4 regions of the Micromonospora sp. ABR4_055 genome follow, and region 3 is predicted to be linked to each of the others. Evidence: riboswitches for the same ligand, from Rfam matches in the RefSeq annotation. Region 3 holds a riboswitch; each other region holds the start of a gene.
What was found. Region 3 has a riboswitch for cobalamin ahead of ACXAHD_RS22090 (VWA domain-containing protein). Riboswitches for the same ligand answer to the same signal wherever they lie in the genome.

Region 1 (7,903 bases), on a different contig from region 3:
ACCCGGACCGGCACGTCCTTCCAGCGGGGCTCGGCGGCGACCTCCAGCACCGCCGTGGCCATCGCGAACACCCCGGGATCACCGGAGGAGACCACCGCGACCCGGGCTCCGTCGGCCGCCAACCGCAGCGCGTGGGCGGCGCGCTGCGCCTCGACCTGGTTGTCCGACGGGTGCCGGCGTTGCCGGGGGTTGGCCGGCACCCGGTCCAGGTACGGTCCGTAGCCGACCAGGTCGTCGGCGGCCGCGAGGGCGGCCTGCGCCTGCGGGGTGATCCAGTCCCGGCCGGCCGGGCCGAGGCCGACCACCACCACCTCTCCCCCGCCGGACCGAGCAGGGTCGGCGGCGCTCGCCGCGACAGTGCCACCGCGACGGCTGGCCAGTAACGCCAGAGAGAAGTACGGCGCGGTCGCCGGGTCGACGTCGGCCAGCGGCGCGACGCGTTGCCCGACGGTGCTGGCCCGCTCGACGTACCAGGCGTCGTCGAGGCGGCCGGCGACGGTCAACGCGTCGCGGACGGCCGGGAAGGTCCGACCCAGCTTGAGTACGGCGGCGGCGTCGGTGTCGGCCAACCGTCGGGTCAGCTCCGCACCGGACAGGGTGCCGGGCAGGACGGTCAGCACCTCGTCGGCCTCGACCAGCGGCCGGCCGAGTGCGGCGGCTGCCCCGCTCATCGAGGTGACCCCGGGCACCACCTCGGTCGGGTAGCGGTGCGCCAACCGCTTGTGCAGGTGCATGTAGGAGCCGTAGAACAGCGGATCGCCCTCGGCGAGCACGACCACGGTCCGACCGGCGTCGAGGTGGGCGGCCAGCCGTCGCGCGCAGTCGGCGTAGAACTCGTCCATTGCCGCCCGGTAGCCGCCGGGGTGGGTGCTGCGTTCGGTGGTCACCGGGTAGACCAGCGCCTCCTCGATCTGTCCGGCGCGCAGGTACGGCTCAGCGATGGACCGGGCGACGCTGCGGCCGTGCCGGGCACTGTGGTGCACGATCACATCGGCGGCGGTGATCAGCCGGGCCGCCTTCACGGTGACCAGTTCCGGGTCACCGGGGCCGAGGCCGACGCCGTACAGCCGACCCGGGCCGCCGCGACGCGCGTTCATCTGCCCACCTGTCCCTCGTCGTCGCTGGCGATCGCGTTGAGTGCGGCGGCGGCCATCGCGCTGCCGCCGCGTCGTCCCCGGACCGCCAGGTGTTCCAGTCCGCCATGGTCGATCAAAGCCTGCTTGGACTCGGCGGCGCCGATGAAGCCGACCGGTACGCCGAGCACCGCCGCCGGCCGGCCGGCACCGGCGTCGACCAGCTCCAACAGTCGGAACAACGCGGTCGGTGCGTTGCCGACGGCGACCACCGCGCCGTCGAGGCGGTCGCCCCACAGTTCGACGGCCGCAGCGCTGCGGGTGGTGCCCAGCCGATCGGCCAGCTCAGGCACCCGGGGATCGGACAGGGTGCACAGCACCGGGTTGGCGGCCGGCAGCCGGCGTCGGGTGACCCCGGCGGCCACCATCGTGGCGTCGCAGAGGATCGACGCGCCGGCGCGCAGCGCGGCCCGGGCCGCCACCACCACCTGCGGCGAGAAGACCAGGTCGTCGACCAGGTCGACCATCCCGCAGGCGTGGATCATCCGGACGGCGACCCGGGCCTGTTCGGCGGTGAGCCGGCTCAGGTCGGCCTCGGCGCGGATGGTGGCGAACGACTGCCGGTAGATCTCGGCCCCGTCGCGGACGTGGTCCATCACGGCTCCTCGCGTGCGGTGCGGACGGCGGCGGCCAGCGCCGCCCCTGGTAGGACGTGGACGGTGGGGCGGCCGGGCGCGCTCACCTGGTAGCCGTCGCCGGTGGCGAGGACCCGCAGCGCCGGTCCCGCTGGGGTGCCGCAGCCGCGCTCACAGCCGATCCAGTGCACCGGCAAGTGCGCCCCACTGGCCGCGGCCGGCCGGCCGGCGTGCGTCGCCGCCGCGTCGGCCCGTACGTCGGCCCGCGACCGGGCACAGCCGGGACGGCCCGCGCAGGCGGTGACGCCGAGCCACGGCGACCCGGGGTCGGTGTCGAGACCCGCACGGTGCAGCCGGCGCGCCCAGCCGGGTGCGTCGGTGAGCCGAGGCAGCACCACGGTCCGCCACGGGGTGATCCGCGCCTGCGGTGCGGCGGCGGCGAGCAGGTCGGCCTGCGCGGCGGTGAGCTGACCCAGCGGTACGGCGAGCACGAGTGCCTGGTCGCCGTCGGGGCGGCGCAGCACGCCCACCGGCGGTACGCCGGACCGTCGCGGTGCGGTCGGCGGGTCGGCCGCGACCCGGTGGACGCCCGGCGTGGTGGCGAGCGCCGCGACGAACCGTGCCAGTTCGGCGGCGGCGAGGTCGCCGATGCGCCAGATGGTGCCGGCCACGGCACGTTCGTCGGCGAGGAAGATCCGGGCGGCGGCGACCGCCACCCGGACCGCGTCGGTCGGCGTGGTCCGTAGGCCGTGGTCGACCCCGGCGAGCCGGATACCGACCCGGCCGTCCGACCCGGGCAGCAGGCCCACGTCGGGGCGCGCCGCGACGGTGGCGCCCCGACCGTCGTCGACGGCGAACAGGAACCGGCCGGAGAGGCGGGTCAGCTGTGGCTGTGCGCAGATCGCCGCGTCGAGGGCGCGGACCTGCGCCGCGACGTCCCACCGAGGCACACTGTCCACACCGGCCAGTGGGGAGCCGAGGATGTTGCGGGCCCGGTCGTGTCCGGGTGCGGGCAGCAGCCCGGCCGCGCTCAGCCGGCCGGCGAGCACCCCGGCGGCGTCGGCGGCCACCCCCCGCAGTTGTACGTTGGCCCGGCTGGTCAGCTCCAGGTGTCCGTCACCGAGGTCACGGGCGGCGGCGGCCAGTACGGTCAGCTGGCCGGCGGCTAGCAGCCCACCGGGGCAGCGGACCCGGGCGAGGTGCCCGTCGGCGGCCGGATGCAGCGCCAGCGTGCCGGGGCAGGCATCGGGGCCGCCCCGGACGGGCGGCAGCGGCGAGGCGGACACGCGGCGGATACTACGGGCTGCCACGGGAGGCGACGCCCTCGCGGCGAATAGATCACACCTTGACGAAACGTCCCCGGGTCGTGACAGTGGTCGGTAGCCAACTGCGGCGGCAAGTGGAGGAAGCCGGTGTGATTCCGGCGCGGTCCCGCCACTGTCACCGGGGAGCGGACCCCACCGACGGCCACGGCCCCGATCCACGGGGCGGGAAGGCCGGGGCGAGCCTCGATCCGGGAGCCAGGAGACTCCGGTCGCCGCGACCGACGACCCGGGGCGCGGACCCCGAGGGAGGACCAGGCGTCCGATGATGCTACTTCTGTCCACTTCAGATACTGATTTGCTGAGTGGACGGGCCAGCGGTGCCGACTGGCGCCTGGCGAACCCGGCCCGGCTGTCGGTCGACGACCTCACGCCCCTGCTTGCCGACGTCGACCTCGTGGTGGTCCGGCTGCTCGGCGGCCGCCGGGCCTGGCCGGACGGACTGGACGCGCTGCTGACCGACGGACGCCCAGTGGTGGTACTCAGCGGCGAACAGGCACCCGACGCCGCCCTGATGGAGCTGTCCACCGTACCGGCCGGGGTGGCCGCCGAGGCCCACGCCTATCTGGCCCACGGCGGCCCGGCCAATCTGGCCGAACTGCACCGATTCCTGTCCGACACGGTGCTGCTCACCGGGCACGGCTTCGCCGCGCCGCGGCCGGCCCCGGAGTGGGGCGTACTGGAACGCCCGAACGTGCCGACCGGACCGGGCCAGCCGACCGTGGCGGTGCTCTACTACCGGGCCCACCACCTGGCCGGCAACACCGGCTTCGTGCACGCCCTGTGCGACGCGGTCGACGCCGCCGGCGGTCGGGCGCTGCCGGTCTACTGCGCCTCGCTGCGCTCGCCCGACCCGCAGCTGCTGGCCACCCTGCGCCAGGCCGACGCCCTGGTGGTGACGGTGCTGGCCGCTGGCGGAACCCGGCCGGCGACCGCCTCCGCCGGGGGCGACGACGACGCCTGGGACGTCGGCGCGCTCGCCGAACTGGACGTGCCGATCCTGCAGGGACTCTGCCTGACCAGCTCCCGCCAGACCTGGGCGGCCACCGACGACGGGTTGTCCCCGTTGGACGCCGCCACCCAGGTGGCCATCCCCGAGTTCGACGGCCGGCTGATCACCGTGCCGTTCTCGTTCAAGGAGATCGACGCCGACGGGCTGTCGGTCTACGTCGCCGACCCGCAGCGGGCCGCCCGGGTGGCCGGGATCGCCGTCCGCCACGGCGCGCTGCGGCACATCGCGGCGGGCGACAAACGGATCGCGGTGCTGCTGTCGGCGTACCCGACCAAGCACGCCCGGATCGGCAACGCGGTCGGGCTCGACACCCCCGCCAGTGTGCTGGCGCTGCTGTCGACGTTGCGCGACGCCGGCTACGACGTGGGGCCGCCCGACGGCCCCGACGCGCTGCCGGGGCTGGCCGACGGCGACGGCGACGCGTTGATGCACGCGCTGATCGCCGCCGGCGGGCAGGACCCGGACTGGCTCACCGAGGAGCAGCTGGCCGGCAACCCGGTGCGCATCCCGGCCGCCGACTACCGTCGCTGGTACGCCGAGTTCCCGACCGAGCTACGGGAACAGGTCGAACGGCACTGGGGTCCGCCGCCGGGCGAGCTGTACGTCGACCGGTCCCGGGATCCGGACGGCGAGATCGTGCTGGCCGCGCTGCGTACCGGCAACATCGTGCTGCTGGTGCAGCCGCCGCGCGGCTTCGGGGCCAACCCGGTGGCCATCTACCACGACCCGGACCTGCCGCCGAGTCACCACTACCTGGCCGCGTACCGGTGGCTGGAGCACAGCTTCGGCGCGCACGCCGTGGTGCACGTCGGCAAGCACGGCAACCTGGAGTGGCTACCGGGCAAGACGGTCGGACTCAGCGCCGACTGCGGGCCGGACGCCGCCCTCGGCGACCTGCCGCTGATCTACCCGTTCCTGGTCAACGACCCCGGCGAGGGCACCCAGGCCAAACGCCGGGCACACGCCACCCTGATCGACCACCTGGTGCCGCCGATGGCCCGGGCGGACAGTTACGGCGACATCGCCCGGCTGGAGCAGCTGCTCGACGAGCACGCGAACATCGCCACACTGGACCCGGCCAAACTGCCGGCGATCCGGGCGCAGATCTGGACGCTGATCCAGGCCGCCCGGCTCGACCACGACCTCGGTCTGAACGACCGGCCGCACGACGCCGAGTTCGACGACTTCCTGCTGCACGTCGACGGCTGGCTCTGCGAGATCAAGGACGTGCAGATCCGTGACGGGCTGCACGTGCTCGGGTCGGCGCCGGTCGGCGCGGCCCGGGTCGACCTGGTGCTGGCGATGCTGCGGGCCCGGCAGATGTGGGCCGGGCAGGTGGCCGCGCTGCCCGGCCTGCGGGAGGCGCTGGGCCTGGACGAGTCCGGCACCGACCGTGACGACACCGACGCGGCCGAGGCGACCGCCCGGGAGCTGGTCGCGGCGATGGAGGAGCACGGCTGGCGGTCGGACGCCGTCGCCGAGGTCGCCAAGCGCGTGCTCGGCGCCGACGGACGGGCCGCGCTGGTCACCCGGATTCTGGACTTCGCGGCGACCGAGGTGGTCCCCCGGCTGGCCCGCACCACCGACGAGCTGGCCCACGTCGCGCACGCGCTGGCCGGCGGGTACGTGCCGGCCGGGCCGAGCGGGTCGCCGTTGCGTGGATTGATCAACGTGCTACCGACCGGGCGCAACTTCTACTCGGTGGACCCGAAGGCGGTGCCGAGCCGGCTGGCCTGGGAGACCGGGCAGGCGATGGCGGAGTCGCTGCTGGCCCGCTACCGGGCCGACGCCGGCGACTGGCCTCGCTCGGTGGGACTGTCGGTGTGGGGCACGTCGGCGATGCGGACCGCCGGTGACGACATCGCCGAAGTGCTGGCGCTGCTCGGCGTACGGCCGGTGTGGGACGAGGCGTCGCGGCGGGTGACCGGCGTCACGGTGGTCCCGGCCGAGGAGCTGGGCCGGCCGCGCATCGACGTGACGGTGCGGATCTCGGGCTTCTTCCGCGACGCGTTCCCGCATGTGGTGGCCATGTTGGACGACGCGGTCCGACTGGTCGCGGCCCTCGACGAGCCCGACGAGGTGAACTTCGTCGCCGCGCACGCCCGCGCCGACCTGGCCGCCCACGGTGACACCCGGCGGGCCACCATGCGGATCTTCGGCTCCAAGCCGGGCACCTACGGTGCCGGGCTGCTGCAGCTGATCGACAGCCGCAACTGGCGCGACGACGCCGACCTGGCCGAGGTGTACGCGGTGTGGGGCGGCTACGCCTACGGCCGGGACCTCGACGGCGCGCCGGCCCGCGACCAGATGGAGTCGGCGTACCGGCGGATCGCGGTCGCGGCGAAGAACATCGACACCCGCGAACACGACATCGCCGACTCCGACGACTACTTCCAGTACCACGGCGGCATGATCGCCACCGTCCGGGCGTTGACCGGGTCGGCCCCGGCTGCCTACGTCGGCGACAGCACCCGGCCGGAGGCGGTGCGCACCCGCGCCCTGCACGAGGAGACCGCTCGCATCTTCCGGGCCCGGGTGGTGAACCCGCGCTGGCTGGCGGCGATGCGCCGGCACGGCTACAAGGGGGCGTTCGAGCTGGCCGCCACCGTCGACTACCTGTTCGGCTACGACGCCACCGCCGGGGTGGTAGCCGACTGGATGTACGACAAACTGGCCGAGACGTACGTGCTCGACGAGGTCAATCAGCGGTTCCTGACCGAGTCGAACCCGTGGGCGTTGCACGGCATCACCGAGCGGCTGCTGGAGGCGGCCGACCGCAAACTGTGGGAGTACCCCGACCCGGCGGTGCTGGACGGGCTGCGGGAGGTGTTCCTGCGGACCGAGGGCGACCTGGAGGACCGCGCCGGGTGACCGCGCATCCCGGCGGCGGACCGGCGGCATCCCGCGTAGGGTCGAGGCATGAGTGCGGCGGCGTCGGGAAGCATCCGGTACGACGGGACCACGGTCGCCGGTGCGCAGCCGGAGAGCGTCCTGCTACCCGGCCACGATGTACCGTTGGGCCGCTACACGACGGTCCGGCGGCTGCTGCCGCAGCGACCCCGGCGCATGGTCGGTGCCTGGTGTTTCGTGGACCACTTCGGGCCGGACGACGTGGCCGGGCGGCCCGGCATGCAGATTCCGCCGCACCCGCACACCGGGCTGCAGACGGTGACCTGGCTGGTCGACGGGGAGATCCTGCACCGGGACAGCCTGGGCAGTATGCAGTCGATCGTGCCGGGGCAGCTCAACCTGATGACCGCCGGACACGGGATCGCCCACTCGGAGCAGTCGCCGCCGGCGCATCCGCCGGTGATGCACGGGCTGCAGCTGTGGGTGGCGTTGCCGGAGTCGGCCAGGCACGGGGAGCCGCGGTTCGAGCACCACGCCGCGCTGCCGCAGGTCGGTGCCGGCGACGCGGGGCTCACCGTGGTGGTCGGCGAGTACGCCGGCGTCCGGTCCCCGGCCCGGATGGCCAGCCCGATCGTCGGAGCACAGATCGACATCGGCAGCCCCGCGCCCGTCGAGCTGACGCTGCGCGACGATTTCGAGTACGCCCTGCTGGCGATGTCCGGCACGGCCCGGGTCGACGGGGTGGAGCTGGCCCAGGGTGGGCTGCTCTATCTGGGTGAGGGTCGGTCGGCGTCGACAGTGACCGCCGCCGACGGTGATGCCCGGCTGTTCCTGCTCGGCGGTGAGCCGTTCGAGGAGCCGCTCGTCATGTGGTGGAATTTCGTCGCCCGCAGCCACGAGGAGCTGGTGGCGGCCCGCGACGACTGGGCGGCCGGCCACCGGTTCGGCACGGTGACCGGTTGTGTGGACGCCCCGCTACCGGCACCGGAGATGCCGATCACCCGGATCAAG
Region 2 (7,903 bases), on a different contig from region 3:
TTGGCATGGCGACTCTCCCTCTGGTTGGCCCTCGATGATGCCCCGATACCAAAAATTATATCGATAAGCCCTCGTTATCGAGATCGAAGCGTCGGTCCGCCCGGATCGCCGGCATCGCCTCGGAACTATCCGCCGCAGCATGCCAGACGGTGTCGATGGACAGTCGTGCCCGTCAGCGGCTCAGCTTGGTACCTTGGGGAGCCTCCCGGGGCACCCCACCCCGGCTCAGTTCGCCGGTCGCCACGGCGGCGCCGGCCCTGACATGGCATCCGGATGCACGTCTCCAGGCCAGGGAGGGAAAGACCGATGGATATCGAACTACCGGTGGTGGCAGCCCCCATGGCGGGGGGCCCGAGCACCCCTGCCCTGGTACTCGCCGCGGTTCGGGTGGGTGGGCTGGGGTTCCTCGCCGGCGGGTACCGGACCCCGCAGGCCCTGATCGAGGACATCGCGGCGGTACGGCCCGCAGGGCGGGGACGGTTCGGGGTCAACCTCTTCGCGCCGAACCCGGTCCGGATCGATCCGGCAAGCTACGCCCGGTACGCGGATCTGCTGGCCGGCGAGGCGCAGCGATACGGGGTGGCGCTGCCCGCCTACCCGGTCGAGGACGACGATCACTGGCCGGACAAGGTGGACCTCCTGCTGGCCGACCCGGTACCGGTGGTCAGCTTCACCTTCGGTATTCCGCCAAGGTCTGTGTTCGCCGCCTTCCGGCGGGTGGGTACCCGTACCGTTCAGACTGTCACCTCGGTCGAGGAGGCCAACGCCGCTGCGGAGGCCGGGGCCGACGAGCTGGTGGTCCAGTCGGCGGCTGCGGGCGGTCACTGGGGCACCCTGACCCCGACGCGACCACCCGCGACGATCTGCCTGCCCGACCTGGTGGCAGGAGTCCGGCGGTCGGTGGGCCTACCGCTGATCGCGACAGGGGGCCTCGCCGACCCAGGCCAGGTCGCCGCGGTCCTGTCCGCCGGGGCCGGTGCGGTGATGGTGGGGACCGCCCTGCTGCGGGCTGACGAGGCCGGCACCTCCCCGGTGCACCGGGCCGTCCTCGCCGACCACGGGGGCCGCACGACGATCGTCACCCGAGCCTTCACCGGCCGGCCGGCCCGCGCCCTGCGGAACAGGTTCACCGACCGGTTCAGCGAATCGGCACCGATCGGCTATCCGGCCCTGCACCACCTGACCGGTCCGGTGCGCCGCGCCGCGGCGAAAGCGGGGGATCCCGAGTCGGTTCACCTGTGGGCCGGCACCGGCTTCCGGTCTACCGCGGCTGGCCCCGCCGCTGACATCCTGGAACGGCTGGTCGGGCGCGGGTGAGCGGCAGGGGTACGGCCCTGCTCGGATCGCTCGAACGCAACTGGTGACGGGTCAGGTAACGATCGTCCCGTGACGCGCCGTGCGGGTGCTGGTCCGGGTGGTGGGGTGCCGACAGGGTGTCCGGCTTCTCGGCTGTTCGACATACCTGGGCAGCGGCTCACCTGCCCCGTCCGCGTCGTGCCGGTGAGACGGTCCGCACACCCCGCGCCGCAGACCGCATCACCCTTCCACACAGTGGGACGACGGCCCGCTATCATCGGCGTCAGCGCTGGTTCGCCCCGCCCGTCGGGAAGGGGCGTCGTAAGAGGGAACCCGGTGCGAATCCGGGACTGCCCCGCAGCGGTGAGCAGGAACGACCGCCGTCACCGGCACTGGGCGCACCCGCGCCTGGGAAGCGACGGCCAGTAGGAGACCGGACCCCGGTCCGGACGCGCCCGCGAGTCCGAAGACCTGCCCGCGCCGCACACACCGACCGGGTGTGTGGCGCCACCGGTCTCGCGGGTGGGCCGGGCGGACCGCGTACCTTCGGGCCCGCATGCCCGCGTGCCCGCAGGTCGCTGTGGTCTGCCCCCCTCCGTGGGTCACGACCACCTCGAAGGACGTTCCCCGTGCACGACACGACTCTGCCGAGCCGCCCACCGTCCGCGTCACGGCTGACCCTGTCGCAGATCATGGACCAGCACCACACCAACCTGATGGGCACCGTGCACGGCGGCCGGATTCTGAACCTGATCGACGCCGTCGCCGGTGTGGTCGCCGCCCGCCATTCCGAGGGCCCGGCCGTCACCGCCGCAATCGACGAAACCGCCTTCCTCCAGGCAGTACGGGTCGGCGATGTCGTGCACGTGGACGCCCGGATCACCTGGGCCGGCCGGTCCTCGATGGAGATCGCCGTGACAGTCACCGCTGACCGGTGGGACCGCGCCGTCCCACCCACCCTGGTGGCCACCGCCCACCTGGTGATGGTCGCCATCGACGACAACGGACAACCGCGACCGGTACCCGCACTGTCGCCGGAGACCGACGACGACCGCCGTAGGTACCAGGAGGCGCAGATCCGGCGCGAGCATCGCCTGACGCTGCGTCGGGCCCTTGCCAGCGAGGCCGGTCTGGCATGAGCGAGTCCAGGTTCGTGTCGGGTGGAGCGCCCAGATCCGGCTCTGGTCGCTGACCTGCGGGTTGGAAGTCTGTCATCGCGCGTGACGGTGCGCACCGCCGGCGGGCGGCCGGACGGTGCCGGGCAGTCAGCCGGTGGAGAGGGGTTGTCAGGCGGTGCCGTCCGTGGTCGGGCGGACCACCTCGATCTCGAAGGCGTAGCGGTCGCCCCGGTACGTCGACATGGCCCGTTCCACCGGGCGGTCCCGCTGGTCGTAGGCTGTCCGCTCGACCAGCAGGGCCGGGCTGAAGGCCGGGACCTGCAGCAGGGTGGCCGTCGCCTCGTCCAGGACCGTGGCCCGGATGGACTGCTCCGCCCGGACGAGCCGGATGTGGTAATGGTCCCGGAGCAGGTCGTAGAGCGAGTTGTCGAACGGCCGGTCGAGCAGCTTCGGGACGAGCGCCGCCGAGAGATAGGTGTGCTCGATGCACATCGGGACGCCGTCGGCGATCCGGACCCGCTCCAGGTGCACGACCTCGTCCGCCGGGCTCAGGCCCAGCGCGAAGCCGACGTTCGCGCCGGCCGGTATCGACTCGGCGGTGCGCAGGTGCGAACCTGGGGTCAGTCCACGGCGACGCATGTCGTCACTGAATGATGTGAGCTCGATGCTCTTCGTGATGGCTGGTCGGGCCACGAAGGTGCCGGCGCCGCGTACCCGGTAGACGAGCCGCTCGTTTTCCAGGCGTTCGAGGGCCTGACGCACGGTCATCCGGCTGACGCCGAACTCCTGGGCCAGATCGCGCTCGGTGGGCAGTCGCTCGTCCGGGGCCAGCTCGCGTTCGATGAGGTTCTGCAGGTGGCTGCGGAGCAGCTCATGCTTGGTCGCGGTCATCCGAGGTGTCAGCTCCAGGGGCGGCTGGTCTAAACCAAAATGATACTAGCGCGATGCTGCCTGCCGGTCTACGCTACCCGCACTGACAATTGGACTAGACCAAAGATGATCTTTGGAGGTGCACGTGAGACGCGAATCTTTCCGGCGGGCCACCGCCGCGGCGGTGGCCGGCGTACTCGCCACAGCGCTCGGTGCCTGTGGCGACTCGGACGGCGGCGGCGACAAGGTCGAGGTGGTCTTCTCCTACCTGTGGGCCGGTGCGGAGGCCGAAGCGCTCGAGGAAATCATCGCCGACTTCAACGCCAGCCAGGACCAGATCGAGGTCCGGGGGGTCTCCAACCCGGACTTCCAGAAGCAGCTGACGTCGATGTCCGGCGCGCAGGGCAGGTTCGACATCTCCGACCACTTCGGCAACGGCGTCGGGGCCTGGGCCAGCAAGGGCATCCTGGCCCCGCTGGACGACTTCATCGAGGCCGACGGGCTCGACACCGCCGACTTCGTGCCGGCGGCGATGTCCCAGATGCAGTACGAGGGCCAGACCTACTCGATGCCGATCGCCCTGCACGCGCAGATGCTGATGTACAACAAGAAGCTCTACGCCGAGGCCGGCATCGACGGTCCGCCGGAGACCACCGAGGAGTGGGCGGAGCAGATCGCCAAGCTCACCAAGCGGGACGCCGACGGCACGATCACCCAGCTCGGCTACGCCAACGCCGAGATCAACACATCGTTCACCACGCTCGGGTTCATGTTCGGCGGGGCCTGGGACGATCAGTCCGGCCGGCCCACCCCGGCCGACCCCGGCAACGTCGCCGGCCTGGAGTTCTACACCGGGAACATCCCCGGCACGTACGGGGTGGCGGAAGTCCGCGACTTCACCTCCGGCTTCGGTGAGTACGCCTCCGCGCAGAACCCGTTCTACGTCGACAAGGTGGCCACGATCATCGACGGCGAGTGGCAGTCGGTGTTCATCGACAAGTTCGCCCCCAACCTGGACTGGGGTGTGGCGCCGCTGCCGTACCCGGCGGCGCAGCCGGAACTCGCCGGCACCACCCAGGTCACCACCAGCACGCTGTTCATCCCGCGTAACGCCAAGCACCCCGAGGAGGCGTGGGAGTTCATGAAGTACCTGCTGTCCGAGGACGCGATGGTCCAGTTCACCTTGGCGCTGGGCAACCTGCCGGCCCGGATTTCGCTGCTCGACGACCCGCGCTACGACACGCTGCCGCAGTTCTCGACCTGGCTCGACGCCCTGCGCAGCCCGAACGCCCAGTCGCTGGCCAGCACGCCGTGGTCCGCCGAGTACACCAGCGACCTCGGTCAGGCCTTCGACGACATCGCCCAGCAACGCACGTCGCCCGCTGAGGGACTCGCCGACGTGGCGGACAAGGCCAACTCCTATGCCCCGTAGATCCACAACCTCGCGGCGCCAGCTCCGGTTGGGGCTGGCGTTCGCGAGCCCCTGGCTGGTCGGCTTCGTGGTGCTGATCCTCGGACCGATCGTCGCGTCGGGGTACTACAGCTTCACCGACTTCAACCTGTTCCAGCCGCCGACCTTCGTCGGCGTCGACAACTACCGCACCATGGTCGCCGACGAGCGGTTCACCAGGGCACTGTTCAACACGCTGTACCTGACCGTGTTCGGCGTACCGCTCGCCCTGGCACTGTCGCTGGGGTTCGCGCTGGCGCTCAATTCGCGGGTACGCGGCCTGCCGATCTACCGGGCCATCGTCTACCTGCCGACGATCATCCCGATCGTGGTCAGCGTGTACGTCTGGCGTTGGCTGCTCAACGCACAGTACGGCTACTTCAACCGGATTCTCGGCCTGCTGCACCTGCCGCAGCCGAACTGGTTGGAGGACCCGACGTTCACCAAGCCGGCGATCATCCTGATCGGGCTGTGGATGGTCGGCGGCACGACCGTCATCTACCTGGCCGCGCTCAAGGACGTGCCGAGTGAGACCTACGAGGCGGCGCTGGTCGACGGGGCCGGGCCGTGGCAGCGGTTCCGGGCGGTGACCTGGCCGGCGATCAGCCCGGTGACGCTGTTCCAGCTGATCGTCGGGCTGATCACCAGCCTGCAGATGTTCACCCAGCCCTACCTGCTGGCGCAGACCCGGCTCAACGCGGCCGCCGGCGGTCCCGACGACTCGCTGCTGACCTACGGGATGTACGTGTACCAGAACGCGTTCGTGTTCCTGAAGATGGGCTACGCGTCGGCGCTCGCCTGGGTGCTGTTCCTCGTCACGCTCGCCGTCACCGCGGTCCTGATGCTCACCTCGCGTCGATGGGTTCACTATGGATAGAAAAGCGCGGTTCGCCGGCCGCCACGCGCTCGTCTGGGCGATCGCGCTCGGCATGCTGTTCCCGTTCGTCGTCATGATCGGCACCGCTCTGAAACCGCCCGCCGAGGTGTTCTCGTTGCCACCGCGGCTGCTGCCCGAGCAGTGGGAGTTCGGCAACTTCGAGGCGGCCCTGTCGGCGATGCCGTTCTGGCGTTACCTCGGCAACACCCTGCTGGTCTCCGGGCTCTGCGTCGTCGGCAGCCTGGTGTCCTGCCCGCTGGTGGCGTACTCCCTGGCGAAGCTGCACTGGCCCGGTCGTGGCCTGATGCTGGCGCTCGTTCTCGGCTCGATGATGTTGCCGCCGCAGGTGACCCTCGTTCCGCTGTACCTGCTGTGGAACAAGATCGGCCTGGTCGGTACCTACTTCCCGTTGGTCGTACCGAGCTTCTTCGGCATCCCGTTCTTCATCTTCATGCTCCGCCAGTTTCTCGTCGGGATCCCGGACGAGCTGCTCGACGCGGCGCGGCTCGACGGCGCCTCGGAGTTCCGGGTGTACTGGCGGATCGTGCTTCCGCTGGCCCGGCCGGCGCTGGCCACCGTGGCGGTGTTCCAGTTCGTCTGGACCTGGACCGACTTCCTCAACCCGCTCATCTATCTCACCGACAGCAGCCAGTACACGCTGTCGGTCGGGCTGTACGCGTTCTTCTCCGAGCACGGCGTCGACTGGGGTCCGTTGATGGCGGCCAGCGTCATGTTCACCCTCCCCGCCTTGATCATTTTCCTGCTGGGGCAGCGGTATTTCGTCGAGGGCATCGCGACGAAGGGACTGAAGTGACCGTAGCCGCACCAACCGTGAAAGGAACGTCCATGCCGTACCAGGCGATCAGTGGCACCTTCCTCGACGAGATCAGCGTCGACATTCCGTCGCAGAACTGGGGCGGGCGGGAATGGGCCCGCGAGTTCGACACCTTCGTCGAAGCCGGGATCGACACCGTCGTGCTCATCCGGCTCGGCCTGGGCGAGCGGCTGGCCTGCCCGAGCCGGGCGGTGACCGACCGGCTGCCCGCGCTGCCGGTCCACGTCGACCTGGTCCGGCTCTTCCTCGACCTCGCCGCCGAACGGAACATCGACTTCTTCCTTGGCCTGTACGACTCGCATTACCACTGGTACCGCTACGACTGGCGGACCGAGGTCGACGTCAACCTCGCCGTCATCGACGAGATGTGGCAACGCTACGGCGATTCACCGGCGCTGCGCGGCTGGTACCTGCCGCACGAGACCACCGACACCAGCCTGCGGATCCTCGACATCAACACCACCCTCGCGGCCCGGCTGCGCGAGGTCAGCGACCTGCCCGTCCTGGTTTCGCCGTTCTTCCACGGCCGTGCCGACATGGCCACCAGCACCGACCCCCGGCAGCGGCCCCGCTCGCCCGAGGAACACGTGCGGATCTGGGAGGAGATCTTCCAGCGGTACGCCGGACTCGTGGACTACTGCGCGTTCCAGGACGGCACGGTGGAGCTGGCCCGGTCGGCCGAGTACTTCGCCGCGACGGCCGAGGCGGCGAGCCGGTACGGCATCGTCTCCTGGGCCAACATCGAGAGCTTCGACCGGGACATGCCGATCCGGTTCCCCCCGACCGACTGGCGCAAGCTGGCGCACAAGCTCGACGCGGTCCAACCGTACGTGGAGAAGATCATCACCTTTGAGTTCTCCCACTTCCTCAGCCCCAACTCGGTGTGGCCGGCGGCCCGCAACCTCTACGACCGCTACGGCGAGTTCCTCACCTCGCGGGGTGCCCGATGACCCCGCCGCTGGACCCGGTGGCCCCGCGGCTGGACCCGGTGGCGGCGATCGCCGGCGGCCTGGTCGTCTCCTGCCAGGCACCCGAGGGTCATCCGCTGCGGGTGTCGGCGGTCATCGCCCGGCTCGCCGCGTGTGCCGCACTCGGCGGTGCCACCGCCGTGCGGGTCAACCACCCCGACGACGTACGGGCCGTGAAGTCCGCGGTGGACCTTCCGGTGATCGCGCTGCACAAGGAGCGGGCCGCCGACCGCGACCTGATCACCCCGCGCTGGGAACTGGTCGAGGCACTCGCCGGCGCCGGCGCCGACGTCGTCGCCGTCGAGGCCACCGGGCGGGGTGAGCTGCCGGTCGACGCCCTGGTCGCCCGCATCCACGGGCAGCTCGACCTGCCCGTGATGGCCGACGTGGCGACCGTCGACCAGGGCACCGCCGCCTGGGCGGCCGGCGCGGACCTCGTGGCCACGACGCTGTCCGGGTACACGCCGGACAGCCCTCGGCAGACGGCAC
Region 3 (7,903 bases):
CGGCACAGCCACAGCAGGCCGGCACACTCGGCGACGACCGGCGCTCCGGTGGCGGCGACCGCCGCCACCTGCGAGCGCAACCCGACGTTGGCGCTCAGCTCACCGGCGTACACCTCGGGGAAGCCGCCGCCGACGACGAGCGCCGCCGTGCCGACCGGCAGCTGCTCGTCACGGACCGGATCGACGGTACGCACCTCGGCCCCGGCCGCCGTCAACAGCTCCACGGTCTCCGGGTAGCCGAAGCTGAACGCCGGGCCGGCGGCGACCGCGACGACCGGTCGGCCGTCGGCCGGTCCTGGCTGCCCGCCGGCGCCCACCCCGGCACCGAGGTCGGGGGCATCGTGGACGGCAGCCGCCGGAGACCACCGTTCGACCGTCATCACGGCCGCCGTGCGCGCCACCGCCGCCACGGCGTCCAGGTCGACCGACGCGGCGACCAGCGCCGCCAACGCCTCGACCGAGGCGCGGGCCTCGGCGGTGCGTTCGACCGCCGGCACCAGACCCAGGTGCCGCGAGGGGGTGTCGACCGACGGCTGTCGACGTAGCACCCCGAGCACCGGGGTGCCGACCTCCGCGCAGGCGTCCCGCAGCACCTGTGCGTGCCGGTCGGAGCCGACCCGGTTGAGAATCACCCCGGCGATGTGGACCTGACCGAACGACCGGAAGCCGTGCACCAGGGCAGCCACCGACCGGCTCTGCCCGGCCGCGTCGACGACCAGCAGCACGGGCGCGGCCAGCAGCGCCGCGACGTGCGCGGTGGAACCGACGTCACCGGCACCCACCCGGCCGTCGTAGAGACCCATCACGCCCTCGATCACGGCCAGATCGACGCCGGCGACACCGTGCGCGAACAGCGGCGCGACCAGGTCCTCGCCGACCAGCACCGGGTCCAGGTTGCGGCCCGGCCGACCGGCGGCGAGCGCGTGGTAGCCGGGATCGATGTAGTCCGGGCCGACCTTGAACCCGGCGACCCGGACCCCACGTTCGGCGAAGGCGGCGAGCAGGCCGGTGGCCACCGTGGTCTTGCCGTGGCCGGAGCCGGGTGCGGCGATCACCACCCGGGGTACGGCTACCACTCGATGCCCTGCTGACCCTTGCGTCCGGCATCCATCGGATGCTTGACCTTGGTCATCTCGGTCACCAGGTCGGCGAGGTCGATCAGCTCCGGCGCGGCGTCGCGGCCGGTGATCACCACATGCTGGCTGCCCGGCCGGTCGCGTAGCACCGACACCACCTCGGCGACGTCGATCCAGCCCCACTTGATCGGGTAGGTGAACTCGTCCAGCACGTAGAACCGGTACGCCTCGGCGGCCAGGTCCCGACGGATCTGCGCCCAACCTTCGGCGGCCTCGGCGGCGTGGTCGCGTTCGGTGCCGGGGCGCTGGATCCAGGACCAGCCCTCCCCCATCTTGTGCCAGGTCACCGGCGCCCCTCGGCCCGACTCACCGAGGGTACGTAGGGCCGCCTCCTCACCCACCTTCCACTTCGGAGACTTGACGAACTGGTAGACGACCACCGGCCAGCCGGTCGACCAGGCCCGCAGCGCCATCCCGAACGCCGCCGTCGACTTGCCCTTACCGGGGCCGGTGTGCACCGCGAGCACCGGCTGGCGACGCCGGGCCCGGGTGGTCAGCCCATCGTCGGGAACGTGTTCCGGTCTTCCCTGTGGCATCAGGCCGCCCTCAGCCGGTCGTGGACATCCGGACCCGACGCCGCCAACGCGGCCAGCGGCAGCCACTGCGCGGTGAAGCCGGCCGCGAGCCGGCGGGCCAGACCGAGCCGCACCGGGCCGGCCTCGCAGTCGAGCACCACCATCGGCGTACCGGCGAGCACCGGTGCCAGCGTCGTCGGGTCCGGTCCGGCGGTCGCCCGCCCGTCGGTGACCAGCAGGACCAGCGGCCGACGGCGCGGGTCCCGGCGGTGCTCGGCGGCGACGGTGGCCGCGGCGACGCGCAGCCCGGCGGCGATCGGGGTACGGCCACCGGTGCGCAGCTGCGCCAGCTTGGCGACGGCCACCTCGTGGCTGCTGGTCGGCGGCAGCACCACGTCGGCGGCGGCACCCCGAAAGGTGATCATCCCGATCCGGTCCCGCCGGTGGTAGGCGTCGCGCAGCAGCGACAGCACGGCGGTCTTGACCACCGTCATTCGCTGCCGGGCCGCCATCGACCCAGAGGCGTCGACCACGAACAGGATCAGGTTCGCCTCCTGGCCGACGTAGCGGGCCTGGCGCAGGTCGGCGGGGGTGATCCGGCGGGCACCCCGGGACGCGGCGGCGCGCACCGTTGCCGGTAGATGCACCGTCGACGGCCGTCCGGTCGGCGACCCGGCGCCGACTACCCGGCCCCGGTCGGCGTGGGCCGCCGAACGTCGGCCGGGCGTCGCGCCCGCACCGAGCCCGGGGAGCCGCAGTGTCCGGGGCCGGTACGCGGGCCCGGCCGCCGCCGGAGCCGGACCGCCCGGCGGTACGCCGTCCGGCTGCTCGGCACCGACCGCCGGACCGTCGGCGTCTGCCGTAGCTGGCTCAGGATGCCGGCCGGCGTCCGAGTCGGGCGCGCCGGGTGGCGGCCCACCGTCCGAGTCGGGCGGGCCGGGTGGCGGCCCACCGTCCGGTAGTGGCGGACCCGGCGGCGGAGGAGGATCGGGATCGTCGCCGCACTCGTCACGCAGCACCTCGTCGAGGCGCTGCTCGTCGGCGCCGGGCGGGTCGAGCGGGTCACGGCGCCGCCGGTGCGGCAGCGCCAGCCGGGCTGCCTCGGCGACCTCGGCGGCGGTGACCGCCGGTTGGCCCCGCCAGGCGGCCAGCGCGACGGCGGCGCGGGCCATCACGATGTCGGCCCGCATACCGTCCACCTGGTACGCCAGGCAGATCCGGGCGATCCGGTCGATCTCGGCATCGGGCAGCGTGACCGCAGGCAGGGCCGCCCGCGCATCGCGTACCCGCAGTGCGAGCTGGTTGTCGGCGGACTGCCAGCGGTCCGCGAACGCCACCGGGTCGGTCTCGTACGCGAGCCGACGGCGCACCACCTCGGCCCGGTCCGCCACCAGGGTCGGTGCGGCCACCGACACCATCAGCCCGAAGCGGTCCAGCAACTGTGGACGCGGCTCGCCCTCCTCCGGGTTCATCGTGCCGACCAGCAGGAACCGGGCGGCGTGGCTGACCGACACCCCGTCGCGTTCGACGTGGGCCCGGCCCATCGCCGCCGCGTCCAGCAGCAGGTCCACCAGATGGTCCGGCAACAGGTTGACCTCGTCGACGTAGAGCAGGCCCCGGTGCGCGGCGGCGAGCAGCCCCGGCTCGTACGCCTTCACGCCGGCGCTGAGCACCCGCTGGATGTCGAGGGTGCCGACCACCCGGTCCTCAGTGGCGCCGACCGGCAACTCGACCAGTGCGGCCGGGCCGCCACGCGCGGTCACCGGCGCGGTGTGCGGCCCGTCCGGGCAGGCCGGGTCCGGGGCCGCCGGGTCGCAGGCGAACCGGCAGCCGAGCACCCGGTCGACCTCCGGTAGCAGCCCGGCCAGCGCGCGGACGATCGTCGACTTCGCGGTGCCCTTCTCACCCCGGATGAGCACTCCGCCGATGCCGGGGTGCACCGCGGCGAGCAGCAGGGCCTGCCGCAGGTCGGGCAGGCCGACGACGGCGGTGAACGGGTACGGCGTCATGGCAGGGGCCGACAGGTGTGCATGGTGAATCCCTCCCGCGGGTGTCCACGCCCGCGTACCGGTGGACCAGCGAGCGGCCGGAGTCTCCTGGCTGCCGGATCGACGTCGCGTCCCGAGCCTTCCCGCCATCGGGGCAGTGGCTGTCTCAGGGGGACGCGACTCACCGGTCACAGTGGCGGGACCGCCCCGGATTCGCACCGGGTTCCTCCGCGCACCGCTCGTGCCGGTCATGCTCCCCCACCCGCGGTCCACCGTCAATGTGGCGCCGGTCCCGTTGCCGGCCACGGCCACAGCCATTGCCCGGCCGGTCACGACGGCGGTACGCTGCGCATGCCACGGTGTTCGGGAAGCCGGTGTGAGTCCGGCGTGGTCCTCGCCACTGTGACCGGGAAGTGTCCGATCCACCATGCCACTGGGCCGACGACGGTCCGGGAAGGCGGGACGGCTGCGACGATCCGGGAGCCAGGAGACCGGCCGTGGCACGCACCGCATCGCCACGAGGCATGGACGAGGGGATTTCCTGGCATGACTGCACCTTCTGTCGGCGGAGAGGTCACCACCACCGCCATCCGCGTACCGCTCGCCGGTTGGTTGCTGGCCGCCGTCGCGGCGGTCGTCATCTACCTGGTCGCGCAGGACAACGGGCTGGTGCTGGCCGGTGCCGCCGAGTTCATGCACGAGTTCACCCACGACGGCCGGCACGCCCTCGGCGTACCGTGCCACTGAGCGGCGGCCAAGCTCCGATGACTACCTACCCGTTCCGCGCGGTGCTGGGCCGCGGACTGCTCGCCGGTACGGCCGCCGGCGCGGCAGGTGCGGTGGCGGCCCTGCTGATCGTCGAACCGCAGATCGAGTCGGCGCTGGTCGTCGAGGAGGCCCGCGCTGCGACCGGGACGGCCGGACACAGCCACGACGAGGAGTTGGTCGGTCGGGCCATGCAGGTCCTCGGCGGGCTGGTCGCCACCGTCGCGGTGGCGCTGTGCCTGGCGTTGATCGTCGCCGTGGTCTTCGCGGCGACCCGGCACCTGCTGCCCGGCCGCGACGACTTCCGCCGCGTGGGGCTGCTCGCCGGGCTCGGCTTCGTCGTGGTGGCGCTGCTACCGGCGATCCACTTCCCGGCCAACCCGCCGGGCGTCGGCGACCCGGACACCGTCAACCAGCGCACCGGGCAGTATCTGTCGTTCATCATCGCCGCGGCCGCCGTCACCTGGCTGGCGCTGCTGACCCACCGGCGGCTGACCGGCTGGGCGCGGCCGGCTCCCTACCGGACGGTGGTCGCGGCGGCGCTGGCCGTCGTCGGGTACGCCCTGCTGCTGGCGTTCTCGCCGGCAACCGGGGTCGACGTGCCCGCCGATATCCCGGCGGCGCTGCTGTGGGAGTTCCGGCTCGCCTCGCTGGCGCAGCTCGCCACGATGTGGACGGTTTTCGGGGTGGTGTTCGGACTGCTGCTCACCCCGGCCCGGACCGGTGACCGGCGGCCCACGCTCGCCAACGTCGCGTGACGGCGGAGCTTGGCCCGGCGGGACCGGCACCCGGGCACCCCGCCCGGGTGACCGTCTGCCGGGGCTGCTGCTGCGGCACCCGCCGCAAACACCCGGACGTCGACCACGACCGGCAGCTCGACCTACTGCGCGCGGCCGCGCCGGTACGGGTGTCCGACTGCCTCAACGCCTGTGACCGGTCCAATGTGGTGGTGGTGCAGCCAGCGGTGTTGGCCCGCCGACTGGGTGCCCGCCCGGTGTGGCTCGGCGGGGTGCACGACGAGACGGCACTGTCGAGCGTCGTCGACTGGATCGCCACCGGCGGGCCGGGCCTGGCCGCACCGCCGGACCGGCTCGCCGGGCTGCGCTTCGCCGCCCCCCGCTGGGGAAAGTCCGCCCCGACGTCCTGACCGCGTAGTGCCGTCGCTTGCCGGCCACCGCGTTCCGGCGGCCGACAAGCGCCGCCCCCGAACGCGCGCCTGCCCGGATCACGGTCACCCATTGGCGCACGTTCGACAAGGTACGGCGCGAACCGATTGCACAATCGTGCAACCGTCCGGTGCCGTGGCTTCTCCCCTACGGCGTTGTTACTGTGCTGAGCTGACGGCTGTGACACGGGGAACGGGGAGCATCAGGACGCACGGCCCGACTGCGGTTGCACCACTGACCCGGTGGGGCGCCTCACCCGATGCCGATCTGGTCTACCGGGCGCTGACCATGCTCGGTGCCCGCAGCAGCGGTCAGTTCGCCCACGAGCTGGGGCTGACCCGCAAACGCGTCAAGGTCGCACTCGACGAACTGAACGGCCTGACGGCGGCCGTGCCGACCGCCGCCGGCTGGCGGCCGTTGCCAGCCGGTCCGGTCATCGCGCGGCTTCGCCGGCCAGCGCAGCCGGTACGGCGACAGGACGTCTGGCGCCAGCATTTCCGTACCGTGCACGGCATCGACCTGCCCGGCCCGGACGATCCGGCGGTACGCAGCCTGGGCAGCCGGGCCGCCGCCCGCGACCGGGTGCGGCGGCTGGTCGCCGCCGAACGGCACGAACATCTGACCATCAACACCGAAGTGATCAGCGCGGCGGCCTCGGCGGAGGCGATTCCGCTGGACCGCAGCCAGCTGGACAGGGGTATCCGGGTCCGGGTTCTGCAGCGGCCGCCCACCATCGACGACCACAGCCGCTATGATCCTCGTGGCAGCTACCCTGGCGTGACTGTCGGCAAGCGGCGTGTCCGCCACGCCGGTGGCCGCAGGTACGCCGACGCCGTCATGGGCGGCTTCGCCGATCCCCACCAGCGATCCGACCATCACGGACTGGTGGACTCCGGCTGGCTGCGCCACCGGCCAGTTGAGCGGCCTCGTGGCGGACCCCGACCTCGGTACGGTGCTGCCCGGGCGAGGCGGCGCTCTGCACCACCTACACGGACAACTACCGGTTCGGGGTCGCGGTGTTCCGCCCCGATGACAGGCCGGCCTTCGTCTTCCGCTCCCAGTTGGTGCCGTACCACCCGACCGACGCCTCACCGGTGCGGATCGTGTTTCCGGGCGGGGTGCCACCGGCGAACCGGGGCGTCTGTCTGATGCGCTCGGAGCAGGTCCGCCTGGCCTGCGTCGAACTCGTCGGTGAGCCGGACGGCACGGTGGCCGCCCGACCGATCCCGGTCGACCACCCGCTGGTCGTCAAAATGATCACCTTCGATGATCAGACGGAACTGCCCGTGCCGAGTCCGGGCTGCGCCAACTGTGTGGCGTTCCCCGAGGAACAGTGACCGCCGGGGCCGTCGGGCAGGCGGGACAGGTCCGGCTGCGGCAGCGTGCCACAGCCGGACCGGGGACGATCAGCGACCGGCGGTGCCGTAGTACGCGGTGCGCATGATCTGCTGCATGTCGTTGAGCATCGGCATCCGCAGGTTGGCCGGTGCGCACTGCGGCCATGCCGATCACCTCGTTCGGTCGGCACCGGCGGCACCCCGCCGCCGGTGCGCGACCTCATCGTCACCCGGTACGGTGATCGGTCGCTGCCGCCGTACGTGCCCGATCGCCGGGACCTAGGTCAGCCGACGATCGATCCACTGTGGCCGCTTGACTTTCCGGTCAGCTTGTGGAGCGCGCCGCCGCCAACTCCCGGGCCTTGGCCGGCCAGGTCGGCAGGCTGGCAGTGGCCCGTACCCCGGCGGCGCGGACCGCCGCGCGCAGCGCCGCCTCGTCGGTCGCACCCAACTGCTCGTACGTGCGGATCCCGGCGGACTGCAGGGCGGCGGCCATCTTCGGCCCGATGCCCTCGATGCGCCGGAAGTCGTCCGCCGGCCCAGCCTCGGGGGCGGCGGGCGACTCAGCGGTAGACGGCTCGACGGCGGCGGGCGGGTCGACGGCGGGCGGGTCGACGGCGGGCGGGTCGACGGCCGGCACCTGCTCAGGGCTGGCCGCATCGGCGGTAGTGGCCGGCTCGACACTGGCCGGCTCGACACTGACCGGCTCAACACTGACCGGCTCGGCCGTGTCATCCGCAGCGGGCTCGACGGGAGTCTCGGTGGCGGGCTCGGTCTTGACCGGGTCGGCCGGCGATGCGGGTTCCGGACGGGCCGGGTCGGCCGGCGACGGCTCCTCCGAGGTGGTGGTCGGCGGCTCGACGGCGGCAGCCGCCTCAGGCTTCACCGGGGCGTCCTTGCCGGCGGCGGACCGGCGGCTCATCACGAGCCACCCCGCGACTGCACCGAGCAACACCACGACCAGCAGAATCAGTATGTTTCCGAGGGACCAGTCCA
Region 4 (7,903 bases), on a different contig from region 3:
GCGTGCCGCTGGGCCTGACCGCCGGGTTCTTCTCCACCGACCAGGGCGAGATCGACCACTTCCTCGACCGGATCGAAGCCGGCGTCGTCTACGTCAACCGGCCGGCCGGCGCCACCACCGGTGCCTGGCCCGGGGTGCAGCCGTTCGGCGGCTGGAAGGGCTCCGGCAGCACCGGCAAGGCCGGTGGCGGACCGTACTACCTCCAGCAGTTCCTCCGCGAGCAGTCGCAGACGGTGGTGGCCTGATGACGACGATCCCCGACTGGTTCGACCCGGACCGCCCGCAACCGCACCTGGTCACCGAACTGCCCGGACCGCAGGCCCGCGAAGTGCTGGCCCGCGACCAAGCGGTGACCAGCCCGTCGCTGCCCCGCGCCTACGCGATCGCGCCCCGGCGCGGCCACGGTACCGTCGTCGAGGACGTCGACGGCAACCTGTTCCTCGACTTCAACGCCGGGATCGCGGTCACCTCCACCGGCCACTGCCACCCGAGCGTCGTCGAAGCGGTGCAGCAGCAGGCCGCGACCCTGCTGCACTACTCGGCCAGCGACTTCTACCTGCCGCTGTACGGCCAGATGTGCCAGGCGCTGGCCGCGACCGCGCCGATGGACGGGCCGGTACGGGTCTTCCTGACCAACTCCGGGGCCGAGGCCGTCGAGGGCGCGCTGAAGCTGTCCCGGTACGCCACCGGCCGGCAGTACGTGATCAGCTTCTACGGATCGTTCCACGGCCGCACCTACGGGGCGATGACGCTGACCGGGTCGAAGTCCAAGTACCACAAGGGATTCGGCCCGCTGCTGCCCGGCGTGCTGCACGCGCCCTACGCACCAGCCTCGCTGGACTTCATCGAGGAGGTGCTGTTCGAGCACCAGGTGGATCCGAGCGAGGTCGCGGCGATCTTCGTCGAACCGATCCAGGGTGAGGGTGGCTTCATCGTGCCGCCGGCCGGCTGGCTCGCCCGGCTGCGGCGGATCTGCGACCGGCACGGGATCCTGCTCGTCGCCGACGAAGTGCAGTGCGGCATGGGCCGCACCGGCCGGATGTGGGCGATCGAGCACACCGGCGTACAGCCGGACATCCTGATCAGCGCGAAAGGCATCGCCTCCGGCCTGCCACTGGGCGCGTTCCTGGCCCGGTCCGAGCTGATGGAGGCCTGGGGTCCGGGCGCGCACGGCTCCACCTACGGCGGCAGCCCGGTGCCGTGCGCCGCCGGCCTCGCCACCCTGCGGGTCATCCAGGAGGAGGGCCTGCTCGACAACGCCACCGAGCAGGGTGAGTTCCTGCTCGCCGGGCTGCGCGAACTGCAGCAGGCGTACCCGCAGCTACTCGTCGACGTGCGCGGGGTCGGCTTGATGATCGGCGTCGAGTTCCCCACCGGCGAGATCGCCGGCCAGGTACAGCAGGCGGCGTTCAGTCGCGGCCTGCTGGTGCTGGAGGCCGGCGTCAACGCGGTACGGATGTCGCCGCCCCTGGTGATCACCCGGGCCCAGGCGCAGACCGGTCTGCGGCTGTTCGGCGCCGCCGTCGCCGAGGTTGCCGCCGACATGCAGGCCGCCGGCAACGGAAAGGTCGCCGGCAACGGAAAGGCCCCAGCCGGCGGGGAGATCGCAGCCGGCGGGGCCGTCGCCGTACCGGGATGAGCCACGTCTTCGGCCGGGTGTCCGACGACGCGCCACGGATCGCCTCGGCGTTCGGCGCGCAGCTGTGGGACACCACCGGCAAGCGCTACCTCGACGCGGCCGCCGGGGCGATCGTCGTCGGCATCGGCCACGGCGTCACCGAGGTGGTCCGGGCGCAGGCCGAGCAGGCCGGCGCGGTCGCGTACGCGCACGGCTCGATGTTCCGCGCCGACGTGCTGGAGGAGTACGCCGCCGAGCTCGCGGCCGTACTGCCGATGGACGATCCGTTGGTCTTCCCGGTCTCCGGCGGCAGCGAGGCGGTAGAGACCGCGCTGAAGATGGCCCGCGCCTACCACCTGGCCCGGGGCGAGGACCGGCACCTCGTCGTCGGCCGGGTCGGCTCCTACCACGGCAACTCCCGGGGCGCGTTGGACGTCTCCGGCCGGGCCGGGCTGCGTGCGCCGTACCTGCCGTGGCTGGGGCAGGCGGTGCACACCTCGACCCCGTACGAGTACCGCTGCCCGTTCCCGGACACCCATCCGGTCGGCTGCGGGGCGCGGCACGCGGCGGCGCTGGCGCAGCTGTGCCGGGCCCGGCCGGTCGCGGCGTTCATCGCCGAGCCGATCGCCGGGGCCGGGCTGGGTGCCTGCGTCCCGCCGGACGACTACTTGCCGGCCGTCGCCGAGGTCTGCCGCCGGTACGGAGTGCTGCTCATCGCCGACGAGGTGATGACCGGCTTTGGCCGCACCGGCACCTGGTTCGGCGTCGACCACTGGGGCGTACGCCCGGACATCCTGGTCGCGGCGAAGGGGGCCAGTTCGGGCTACTGGCCGCTGGGCTTGGCCGTCGCCGCCGGCCCGGTGCACGACACGATCGCGCGCACCGGTTTCACCCACGGGTTCACCTACTCGCACCACCTGGTCGGGGCGGCCACCGGCCGGGCGGTGCTGCGGGTGCTGCGGGAGCGTGACCTCGTCACGGCCGGCCGGCGGGCCGGCGAGTCGCTGCGCCGGGCCCTGCGCCGGGAACTGGCCGACTCGCCGTACGTCGGGGACGTCCGCGGTCGCGGCCTGCTGGTCGGCGTCGAACTGGTCGCCGACCGGCAGACCGCGCGGCCGTACGCCCGTACCGCCCGGGTCGCCGAACGGGTCGTCGCCGCCGCCCGGCACGCCGGTCTGCTGCTCTACAGCGGTACCGGCTGCGCCGACGGCGTCAACGGTGACGTGATCCTGCTCGGCCCGCCGCTGGTCGTCTCCGCCGACGAGGTCGAGGAGATCGCGGTCGGCACGGCGGCGGCGATCCGCACCGTGACGGAGCGGGCCGAGGCGGGGTAGCCGACCTTCGCGGAACAGCCGGCCCCGCCGGCCCGGGCCGGTACGCGGGTCAGAAGTCGTCGTCGAAGGTCACCGAGCCGGTCACCCCGACCTGGTACGCCGACACCCGCCGCTCGAAGAAGTTGGACAGCTCCTGCACGTCCTGCAGCTCCATGAAGGCGAACGGGTTCTTCGACCCGTACATCGGCTCGATGCCGAGCACCGCGAGCCGCCGGTCGGCGACGTGCTGCAGATACTCCCGCATGTCGGCCAATGACATCCCGGACACGCCCTGGTCGAGCAGGTCCGCGGCGAACTGCACCTCGCACTCCACCGCCTCGGCCAGCATCTGCCTGACCTGCTCCTCCATCTCGGCGTCGAACAGCTCCGGCTCCTCGGCGCGGACCGTGTCCACCACGTCGAAGGCGAACGCCATGTGCATCGACTCGTCGCGGAACACCCAGTTGGTGCCCGAGGCAAGGCCGTGCAGCAGCCCCCGGGACCGCAGGAAGTACACGTACGCGAATGCGCCGTAGAAGAACAGCCCTTCGATGCAGGCGGCGAAGCAGATCAGGTTCAGCAGGAAGGCCCGCCGGTCGGCGCGGGTACGCAGCTCCCGCAACTCAAAGATCGAGTCGATCCACCTGAAGCAGAACTCGGCCTTGCGGGCGATCGACGGGATGTTCTCCACCGCCGCGAACGCCGCGAACCGCTCCCGCTCGTCCGGCACGTAGGTGTCCAGCAGGTTCAGGTAGAACTGGACGTGCACCGCCTCCTCGAACAGCTGCCGGGACAGGTAGAGCCGGCCTTCCGGAGAGTTGACGTGCTGGTAGAGGTTGAGCACCAGGTTGTTCGCGACGATGGTGTCGCCGGTGGCGAAGAACGCCACTAGCCGGGACACCAGGTGCTGCTCGGCCGGCGACAGCTTGGCCAGATCGGCGAGGTCGGAGTGCAGGTCGACCTCCTCCACCGTCCAGGTGTTCCTGATCGCGTCCCGGAACCGGTCGAAGAACTGCGGGTACCGCATCGGGCGCAGGGTCAGATCCATGCCGGGGTCGAGCAGCAGCTGCTGCCGACCCACGCCAGTCGCGGCGTCGCTGGCGGCGGCGGTCGCGGTTGCGCTGCTGGTTTCGGAAACGGTGGTCACTGGCAGGCCTCACAACTTTCGGGGTTTTCCAGGGAGCAGGCCAACGCGTCGTCGTCGCTGGTCGCGACGACTGGCCCGGCGGTCGGCGCGATACCGACCGTGGCCTGCTGGATCCGGGTCGCCGGACGCGACCGCAGGTAATAGGTGGTCTTCAGCCCCGACTTCCAGGCGTACAGGTACATCGAGGACAGCTTGCCGATGGTCGGTGCGCTGAGGAACAGGTTCAGTGACTGCGACTGGTCGATGTACGGGGCACGGGCGGCGGCCAGGTCGATCAACGCACGTTGCGGCAGCTCCCATGCGGTACGGAACAGCTCCCGCACGTCGGCGGGCACGTTCGCGACGCCCTGCACCGACCCCTCGGCCCGCTTGATCTGTTCCCGGACCGGTGCCGTCCACAGCCCGCGTGCCTTCAGCTCGCCGACCAGGTAGGTGTTGATCTGGAGGAACTCCCCGGACATCGTCTCGCGCTTGAACAGGTTCGACACCTGCGGCTCGATGCACTCGTAGCAGCCGGCGATCGAGGCGATCGTGGCGGTCGGCGCGATCGCGACCAGCAGCGAGTTCCGCAGGCCGTGTGCGTCGATCGTCGACCGCAGTCGGGCCCACCGCTCGGGCTGGCCCGGCTCGGCCCCCCACAGGTCCGGGTGCAGCTCGCCCCGGGCGGCGCGGGTCTCGGCGTACGCCGGATGCGGGCCGAACCGTTCGGCGAGCCCGGCGGAGGTCTCCAGCGCGGTCAGGAAGATCTCCTCCTGGACGCGGGTGGACAGCTCCCGAGCCTGTGACGAGTCGAACGGCAGCCGCAACGCGAACAGCGCGTCCTGCAGGCCCATCAGCCCCAGCCCGACCGGCCGCCACCGCGGGTTCGACGCCGCCGCCTGCGCCGCCGGGTAGTAGTTGATGTCGATCACCCGGTCGAGGAACACCACGGCGGTACGGACCGTGGCGCGCAGCTTGTCCCAGTTGACGCCGTCGGCGGTGACGTGCGCGCCGAGGTTGACCGACCCGAGGTTGCACACCGCGGTCTCGGTGTCGCTGTTGACCTCGAGGATCTCGGTGCACAGATTGGACAGGTGGATCGTGTTGCCCGGCGCGCCGGTCTGGTTGGACAGCCGGTTCGCGGCGTCCTTGAACGTCATCCAGCCGTTGCCGGTCTGCGCCAGGGTGCGCATCATCCGCCCGTACAGGTCGCGGGCCTTGACCGTCCGGACCGCTTTCTTCTCCGCCGCGCGGTACGCCTCGTCGAACGCCTCGCCGTACAGGTCGGGTAGCTCGGGTGCGTCGGACGGGTCGATCAGCGACCAGTCGGCGTCCGCCTCGACCCGCCGCATGAACTCGTCCGGGATCCAGTTGGCCAGGTTGAGGTTGTGGGTGCGCCGGGCGTCCTCGCCGGTGTTGTCCCGCAGCTCCAGGAACTCCTCGACGTCCGGGTGCCACGGCTCCAGGTAGACGCAGGCGGCGCCCTTGCGGCGGCCGCCCTGGTTGACCGCCGCGACCCCGGCGTCGAGGGTCTTGAGGAACGGCACGATGCCGTTCGACCTGCCGTTGGTGCCCCGGATCAGCGCGCCCCGGCCACGGATCCGCGACCAGGAGATGCCGATCCCGCCGGAGAACTTCGACAGCTTCGCCACCTGGTGGTAACGCTCGTAGATCGAGTCGAGCTCGTCGCGCGGCGAGTCGACCAGGAAGCACGACGACATCTGGGTGTGCCGGGTGCCCGAGTTGAACAGGGTCGGTGAGCTGGGCAGGTAGGCCAGGCTGGACATCAGCCGGTAGAAGTCGATCGCCTCGGCCGGCGTCTGGGACAGCCCGCAGGCCACCCGCAGCAGCCAGTACTGCGGCGTCTCCACCACCAGCCGGGTGCGCGGATGCCGCAGCAGGTAGCGATCGGCCACCGTACGCAGCCCGAAGTACTCGAAGCGCCGGTCGCCGTCGACGTCCACTGCGTCGTCGAGTTTGCGGGCGTTGCGGGCCACGAACGCGGCGGTGTCGTCGCCGATCAGCCCGAGGCCGTGGGCGTAGCGGATGGACTGGCTGAAGCTCGCCACCTGCTGGCCGCGGACCTCCTTGTCCACGTAGGCGGCGAGCAGCCGGGCCGCCAGTTTCGAGTACTGCGGCTCCTCGCCGATCAGCTCCGCCGCCGTCTGGATCGACAGCTTGTCCAGCTCGGCGGTCGTCGCTCCGTCGTACAGTCCGCTGATCGTCTTGGTCGCCACCCGCAGCGGATCGACCTCGTCCAGGTCGGTGACCCAGCGTTCGACCGCCTTGACGATCTTGTTGACGTCCACCGGTTCGGTGTCGCCGTTGCGCTTGCGCACCTGCATCGCGTGCCGGCGCTGCTCGGCAACCGTGCGGTCGGGCGCGGCCGTGTCGGGCGCGGCCCGGTCGTGAATCGTCGTCATGTCCCCCTCCTCATGCCTGTCCACCGGTCGACGGACACGCGGGGAGGACGCCGCCGGTCACCCACCTGGCGGCTGCTCCGCCGGGTGTCGACCGGTCGTCGGCGTCGGCCGTCCCGCGCGGCCTTCGACCGCCGCACGCGTCGCGTGCGGCACGCTGGCAGGTCTTCGGACTCGTGGGCGCCGTGTTCGTGCCTACTGGCCGTCGCTTCCCGGACCCGCGACGGGTCCAGTGCTCGGTGACGGCGGTCGTACCCACTCACCGCTGCGGGGCAGTCCCGGACTCACACCGGGTTCCCTCTTGCCTCGACCACCGCCGAGGGGTGGTCGAACCAGCTGCGAGGTACACCATATATGGGTGCGAGCCAGAAGACGCAACACCAGATACTGTGTTCGGCGTGTCGCGACGTCAGGTCGCTGCCAGGTACGCGGAGGAGGGTCCGTCGGGTGAGAACCGTGGTGTGGGGTGGGCACGGGGCGATGCTCGGCCGACTCCTCGTCCTCGTCGTCGGCATGCTCAGCATCCAGGCGACCGGGCTGCGGCCCGGTGCCAGCGGTGGCGACGGGGTCGGCGGAGGAGGTGGCGGCATGGCGGCTGGCGCCGAGCCAGTCATCGACCTCGACCGGCGCTGACCTGGCCGGCTCAACCGGCGCTGACCTGGCCGGCTCGACCGGCGCTGACCCGGCGGGCGAGCAGCGCGGCACCGGCCAGCACGGCGGCGTTACCGAGCCGGGCGGTCCGCACCGGCAGCCGGTCGATGCCGGGCAGCGCCGCCGTGTGCAGCGCGGCGCGCACCCCCGCGACGAACCGGTCACCGAGTCCGACCACGCCGCCGCCGAGGACGACCACCTCGGGGTCCAACAGGTTGGCGGCGGTGGCCAACCCGGCACCGAGCACCTGGGCCGCCAGATCGGTCACCTCGACCGCAACCGGGTCGCCGGCGGCGGCCGCCGCCGCGACCTCCTCCAGCGGCGGCGGTGCGCCGCGACCGGTCCGGGCCGCGTACTCGGCGGCGATCGCCGGACCAGCCGCGTACGCCTCGACGTGGTCGACCGCGCCGCAGCCACAGCGTCGGCCGAAGTGCCGGGCGGCCGGCAGATGCCCGACGCTGCCGGCGAACCCGTGCCGGCCCACCACCAGCTCGCCGCCGACCACGATCGCGCCGCCGATCCCGGTGCCGGCGGCGACGACGAGCGCGTCCCGGGCGTCGGCGGCGGCACCGCAGGATGCCTCGCCGACAGCCATCGCGTGTACGTCGTTGGACACCACGACCGGCAGGTCGAGGGCGGCGGTGAACGCCGCCCGCACGTCGGTGCCCCGCCAGCCGGGCAGGGTGTCGGTGGCGTGGGCGACCCGACCCGCCGGGTCGACGGTGCCGGCGGTGCCGACCCCGCAGGCGACCGGGGTCCGCGCCGCCTCCCGCCC

Region 1: it holds a riboswitch for cobalamin, as region 3 does, so the genes downstream of both, cobN (cobaltochelatase subunit CobN) here and ACXAHD_RS22090 (VWA domain-containing protein) in region 3, are expected to answer to the same signal.
Region 2: it holds a riboswitch for cobalamin, as region 3 does, so the genes downstream of both, ACXAHD_RS25120 (acyl-CoA thioesterase) here and ACXAHD_RS22090 (VWA domain-containing protein) in region 3, are expected to answer to the same signal.
Region 4: it holds a riboswitch for cobalamin, as region 3 does, so the genes downstream of both, ACXAHD_RS26995 (ribonucleoside-diphosphate reductase subunit alpha) here and ACXAHD_RS22090 (VWA domain-containing protein) in region 3, are expected to answer to the same signal.

The regions. Positions count from the first base shown of each region.
Region 1 covers NZ_JBSWXD010000023.1:2,653-10,555, reverse strand. Annotated here, with positions in the region: gene ACXAHD_RS08595 (precorrin-2 C(20)-methyltransferase) at 1-1,097, opposite strand, end outside; gene ACXAHD_RS08590 (precorrin-8X methylmutase) at 1,094-1,729, opposite strand; gene ACXAHD_RS08585 (precorrin-3B synthase) at 1,729-2,994, opposite strand; cobalamin riboswitch at 3,112-3,238, shown strand; gene cobN (cobaltochelatase subunit CobN) at 3,296-6,913, shown strand; gene ACXAHD_RS08575 (pirin family protein) at 6,962-7,903, shown strand, end outside.
Region 2 covers NZ_JBSWXD010000138.1:10,409-18,311, forward strand. Annotated here, with positions in the region: gene ACXAHD_RS25115 (nitronate monooxygenase) at 307-1,317, shown strand; cobalamin riboswitch at 1,570-1,789, shown strand; gene ACXAHD_RS25120 (acyl-CoA thioesterase) at 1,926-2,435, shown strand; gene ACXAHD_RS25125 (GntR family transcriptional regulator) at 2,583-3,305, opposite strand; gene ACXAHD_RS25130 (ABC transporter substrate-binding protein) at 3,430-4,716, shown strand; gene ACXAHD_RS25135 (carbohydrate ABC transporter permease) at 4,706-5,611, shown strand; gene ACXAHD_RS25140 (carbohydrate ABC transporter permease) at 5,604-6,425, shown strand; gene ACXAHD_RS25145 (DUF4434 domain-containing protein) at 6,458-7,396, shown strand; partial or broken gene ACXAHD_RS25150 (N-acetylmannosamine-6-phosphate 2-epimerase) at 7,393-7,903, shown strand, end outside.
Region 3 covers NZ_JBSWXD010000107.1:2,126-10,028, forward strand. Annotated here, with positions in the region: gene ACXAHD_RS22080 (cobyrinate a,c-diamide synthase) at 1-1,076, opposite strand, end outside; gene cobO (cob(I)yrinic acid a,c-diamide adenosyltransferase) at 1,070-1,672, opposite strand; gene ACXAHD_RS22090 (VWA domain-containing protein) at 1,672-3,660, opposite strand; cobalamin riboswitch at 3,741-3,868, opposite strand; cobalamin riboswitch at 3,980-4,153, shown strand; gene ACXAHD_RS22095 (CbtB-domain containing protein) at 4,186-4,386, shown strand; gene ACXAHD_RS22100 (CbtA family protein) at 4,404-5,162, shown strand; gene ACXAHD_RS22105 (hypothetical protein) at 5,210-5,551, shown strand; gene ACXAHD_RS22110 (hypothetical protein) at 5,823-6,446, opposite strand; gene ACXAHD_RS22115 (hypothetical protein) at 6,587-6,907, shown strand; gene ACXAHD_RS22120 (helix-hairpin-helix domain-containing protein) at 7,233-7,829, opposite strand.
Region 4 covers NZ_JBSWXD010000161.1:6,880-14,782, forward strand. Annotated here, with positions in the region: gene ACXAHD_RS26975 (aldehyde dehydrogenase family protein) at 1-245, shown strand, start outside; gene ACXAHD_RS26980 (aminotransferase class III-fold pyridoxal phosphate-dependent enzyme) at 245-1,639, shown strand; gene ACXAHD_RS26985 (aminotransferase family protein) at 1,636-2,952, shown strand; gene ACXAHD_RS26990 (ribonucleotide-diphosphate reductase subunit beta) at 3,002-3,979, opposite strand; gene ACXAHD_RS26995 (ribonucleoside-diphosphate reductase subunit alpha) at 4,075-6,480, opposite strand; cobalamin riboswitch at 6,620-6,829, opposite strand; gene ACXAHD_RS27000 (hypothetical protein) at 6,925-7,110, shown strand; partial or broken gene ACXAHD_RS27005 (ROK family protein) at 7,121-7,903, opposite strand, start outside.